2 regions of the Microbacterium suwonense genome follow, and region 2 is predicted to be linked to the other one. Evidence: predicted binding sites of a transcription regulator. Region 2 holds the regulator's gene; the other holds the start of a gene.
What was found. Region 2 encodes LexA, which represses DNA repair genes until DNA is damaged. Its sites were predicted from a motif close to TCGAACANNTGTTCGA; they were not measured.

Region 1: a site for LexA is predicted at 1,444-1,459, ahead of QUE33_RS01445 (HNH endonuclease signature motif containing protein). Genes of this name have one in related genera too.

The regions. Positions count from the first base shown of each region.
Region 1 covers NZ_AP027728.1:281,044-283,433, reverse strand. The annotation lists gene QUE33_RS01445 (HNH endonuclease signature motif containing protein) at 1-1,413, opposite strand, end outside; gene QUE33_RS01440 (GntR family transcriptional regulator) at 1,598-1,945, opposite strand; gene QUE33_RS01435 (hypothetical protein) at 1,942-2,390, opposite strand, start outside.
Region 2 covers NZ_AP027728.1:386,546-388,935, forward strand. The annotation lists gene metE (5-methyltetrahydropteroyltriglutamate--homocysteine S-methyltransferase) at 1-688, shown strand, start outside; gene lexA (transcriptional repressor LexA) at 810-1,496, opposite strand; gene QUE33_RS01980 (hypothetical protein) at 1,803-2,099, shown strand; gene QUE33_RS01985 (LysM peptidoglycan-binding domain-containing protein) at 2,096-2,188, shown strand; gene QUE33_RS01990 (histidinol-phosphate transaminase) at 2,229-2,390, shown strand, end outside.

The DNA.
Region 1 (2,390 bases), 110 kb from region 2:
GCGATCCCACCAGGCCGGGCCTCGGATCTCGGGAACACCCTGTCGCATCCGGATCTGCCATTCCGACAGGTGCAGAGTGCGGTGATGGTGCCAGCAGAGCGCGACACCGTTGTCGGTGTGTGTCGGACCGCCCTGAGAATGCTCCTGAACGTGATGGATCTCGCACCAGGTCGCAGGGATCGTGCAGCCAGGGATGATGCATCCGCCGTCTCGCGCGACGATCGCCCGGCGCTGCAGCGCGTTGAAGATGCGCGCCGAGGTGCCCAGGGCGACGATCCGGCCGCGGTCGTCGAACATCACCCGCTGGATACCGCCCGCACAGCCGACCTGCGCGGCCACGCGCATCGGCACCGGTGCGTCGACACCATCGACGGATGCCCATCCCGAGCCGGCCGCGTAGTCGGCGGCGTCGACGGTGACGACGAGCGTCGGGGCCGCGCCGCCCAGATCGGGAAGCTCACCGCCCCGTGCGGCCGCGGCGAGGATCGTCGCGAACACATCGTGCATCTTCTGCGGCCGGGTGCGGTCGTCGATCGGCACGAGAGACTCGCCTTCCGGATCGTCCGCAGGCTCTCGCTCTTCGAAGTGCACACCGCCGGGCACGGCGACCGGGTCGACACGGGGGTTTAGCAGACTGTCGGCCAGCCGAAGCAGCTGCGCGGCAACCTCGGGGAGCAGTTCGCCTCGCATCGGGATGCGGCCGTCGCGCTTCCTGCCGAGCCAGAGCCCGCGTTCTCGCGAGGCCAGGTCGTCGGTGGGCTCGGCGCCGTCGGGGTCGAGATACGCGGCGAGAACGTGAGCCAGCTGCGAGAGCTCAGCAGGAGTCGGCGCCGGGTCGGTGCCCGCACCGAGATTCGCACCAGCATCCGGAGTCGCACCGGCATCCGGGTCCAGCTCTCCGCGGGCGAAGGCCGCCAGCTGCCGATCAGCCTCGACCACCGCCTCCGGCGACAGCCGTGCACTGCTGCGCTCGATCGGCGCCGCCGCGGCCAGAAAGCCGTCGATACCGACAGTGCCATCGTTCAGCTCCCGGCGAAGCGCGTCATACCGCGCGGGCAGGAACGCCCCGTCGGTGATGCCCTGCATCCGGGCGCTGAACCCGGCGGCCCGCACCAGGCTGCCCGCGGTACGCCGATCCACGCGCAGCACCAGCTGCAGCAGATCGGCCGGACGATCGCATCCGTATGAGGTGGTCATCCGCTCGGCGCGCAGGCCCTCCGAACGCTCCCGCACTTGCACGGTCGCCTCGACCATCGTCGCGTCGATCCCCCGCCGCATGCGGCCGGTGACCTCGAGCAGTCGCATCACCTCGGCATCCGACAGCTGTGCGATCTGCTCGTCTGCGAATGCGTCGGCGACCACCGAGGCGAAATCCGCCTGCAGCTGCTCGAGTCGATCGACGATGCCGTTCATGCCTTCCATTCAACCGATGGCCTCCGACATTCGAACATCTATTCGGGGCAAAGTTTAAACCTCAGGTTGAAGCGAGTTTTCGATACTCCTGAGACGCCAGGAAGAATCAACTACCGACACGGCAACGAACGCACCGCCCGGCGCCGTCCGCGCAATCAGGGATGATCGCCTGCGCCGACGGACCTCAACGCGCGTTCCAGGCGGCCCTGACGGCACCGAGCGCCTGGTCGAGAGTGAGACCCTTGGCCGTCGAGGCGAAGTAGACAGCGGCATCGCGGACGTCCTGTGAATACGCGTGCCCTGCGGCGACACGGGTTCCCCGCGCCCGACTGGTCTCGACCAAGCCCTCCTCTTCCAGGAGCGCATAGGCCTTGGCGACGGTGCCTGCGGCGACACGCAGATCTCCCGCGAGCTGCCTGATCGAGGGCAGTCGATGCCCACCGGGCAGCTCACCGGAGCGGATGCCGTCGGCGAGCTGCGAGCGGATCTGCTCGAACGGCGCCACCGCGCCGGTCGGATCGACGGTGATCATCGCACCGGCTCCGGCATGCGGCTGATCTTCTCTCCGATCGTGAAGGCGGTCAGTGCGGCGAGCGCGACGCACACGACGCTGAGCACCAGGAAGACGACTCCGACGATCACCAGCACATCGCCGACGATCGCCCACAGCGTCGGCGTGCTCTCGAGCATCGCCCGGCGGACGCCACCCCCTGCGATGAGCGCGATCCCGCCACCCGAGAAGAGCACGGCGCCGCTGACGAGCCGGACGACCACCGCCGCCGACGCCCGACGCCACTGGATATCGGCATCCGCCTCCTCGGGGGCAGGCAGCGCCACCGTCGCGGCGATCCGATGCAGCGCGATCACCGTCGCCGCCATGAGCACGATGAGTCCGATCAGCGCGGGGACTCCGTAGAACCACCCCGGATACGGACTGACCTCAGAGGCCTCGAGCGCGGACTCGAAGCGGATGCTGC
Region 2 (2,390 bases):
GCCGATCACCGTGTCGTGGGCGGCGTACGCGCAGTCGCTGAGCGCCAAGCACGTCAAGGGCATGCTCACCGGTCCGGTGACGATCCTGGCATGGTCGTTCGTGCGCGACGACCAGCCGCTCGCCGAGACCGCCAACCAGGTGGCACTGGCGCTGCGCGACGAGATCGCCGACCTCGAGCAGGCCGGAATCGAGATCATCCAGGTCGACGAGCCGGCGCTGCGCGAGCTGCTGCCGCTGAAGAAGGCCGACCAGGCCGCCTACCTGGACTGGTCGGTGCGCTCGTTCCGCCTCGCCACCGGCGGCGCCGCGGCAGGCACGCAGGTGCACACCCACCTGTGTTACTCGGAGTTCGGCGTGGTGATCGACGCGATCCGCGCGCTGGACGCCGATGTGACCTCGATCGAGGCCGCGCGCAGCCGGATGGAGGTCGTCGCCGATGTGGCGCGATCCGGGTTCGACCACGGCGTCGGGCCGGGCGTCTACGACATCCACTCGCCCCGCGTGCCCAGCGTCGACGAGATCGAGCAGCTGCTGCGTCGTGCAGTGGACGAGCTGCCGCTGCAGCAGCTCTGGGTCAACCCGGACTGCGGGCTGAAGACCCGCGGCTACGACGAGACCGTGGCATCGCTGCACAACATCGTCGAGGCCACCCATCGCGTCCGCGAGGACGTGGTGGTCCCCGCCTGACCCGTACTCGCGGCGAGACCCTCGTCAGCGTCGAGACCCCTCCTGAATTGCGAGATCCAGGAGGGGTCTCGACGTTCAGGAGGGGTCTCGGCGGAGTCAGGTGAGAGGAGCCTGGGCGCGGTCAGACGGCGCGCAGCACCGCCACCACCTTGCCGAGCACGACCGACTCGTCACCAAGGATCGGCTCGAACGCAGAGTTGCGGGGCAGCAGCCAGATGTGCCCGTCGCGGCGCCGGAACGTCTTCACGGTCGCCTCGCCGTCGATCATCGCTGCGACGATCTCGCCGTTCTCGGCGGTGTTCTGCGTGCGCACGACCACCCAGTCGCCATCGCAGATGGCTGCGTCGATCATCGACTCGCCGCTCACCTTGAGCATGAACAGATCGCCCTTGCCGACGAGCTGACGGGGGAGCGGGAAGATCTCCTCGACCTGCTGGTCGGCGGTGATCGGCACACCGGCTGCGATCTGCCCGACCAGCGGCACCAGCGCGGCGTCGCCCACGGCCGGGGAGGTGTCGGCCGGGCTCTCGGTGCTCGTGCCCGGCAGATCGATCAGCACTTCCATGGCGCGGGTCTTGCCCGGGTCGCGGCGCAGATAGCCGCTGAGCTCCAGCTGGCCCAGCTGATGGGTGACGCTGGACAGCGACTTCAGGCCGACGGCGTCGCCGATCTCGCGCATGCTCGGCGGATAGCCGTGCCGCGCGATGGAGGTCTGGATGACCTCGAGGATCGCCAGCTGCTTGGCGCTCAGGCTCTTGCGCCGACGGGTGCGCGGAGCCTCGGATGCGGGGGCGGGGATGTCGCTCATCGGTGCTCCTTCGTTCGAGTCGACCGGGGCGGGATCCGCGCCGACGCGGGTGCCCGGTTCGAATGTCGGTGGCCAGTGGTGTGCTGTCCGTATCGAAACCGTATCCGATAGAACGCGGAAAACGGAAGATTCGTTCGAGCGAGTCGACGAAATGGTCGCCTGGATTTCGAAGAACGCTTGACAGATGTTCGAGATCGAAGATAAGTTCGGAACGTAGCTTCGCATTCGGCATCCCCGGCCGGGTGCCGGATGCGAAAGCTGCACCACTTCCGCCGGGCGATCGGCGGACGAGAAGAGGAGCATCAGATGAGCACCATCAGCATCCAGAGCCCCGCGATCCTGCGCGCCTCCGCCGGTGCCGCCGGGCGTTCGATGCGCACGACCAGGCTGCGTATGACCGCGCGCGGCCGCCGTGTGTTGGCAGCCGTCGTCGCCGCCCCTCTCGCTGCCGGGATCGCGTTCTCCGTGATCGCGGGCGGCTCCGCCCTGGCCTCCGGCGAGCACGGCGACCCGGTCTCCTTCGAGACGGTGACGGCGCTGCCGGGGAGACCCTCTGGTCGATCGCCACCGAGACCGCACCGGGTGTGGACCCCCGCGTCGTGATCGACGACATCATGAGTCTGAACAACCTCAGCAGCGCATCGATCCAGGTCGGTGACGAGATCGCGATCCCCACGCAGTACTCCCGCTGACGCCGTCATCCGGCTCTCGGCAGACGTCCCGCGCTCTACCATGGGAAGGGTGACCTCTCTCGACGAGCTGCCCCTCCGCGACGACCTTCGCGGGCTCACTCCCTACGGTGCGCCGCAGGCGCCGCTGCCGGTCGCGCTGAACGTCAACGAGAACACGCATCCGGTGCCGGAAGCGGTCGTCGGCGAGATCCTCGATGACGTC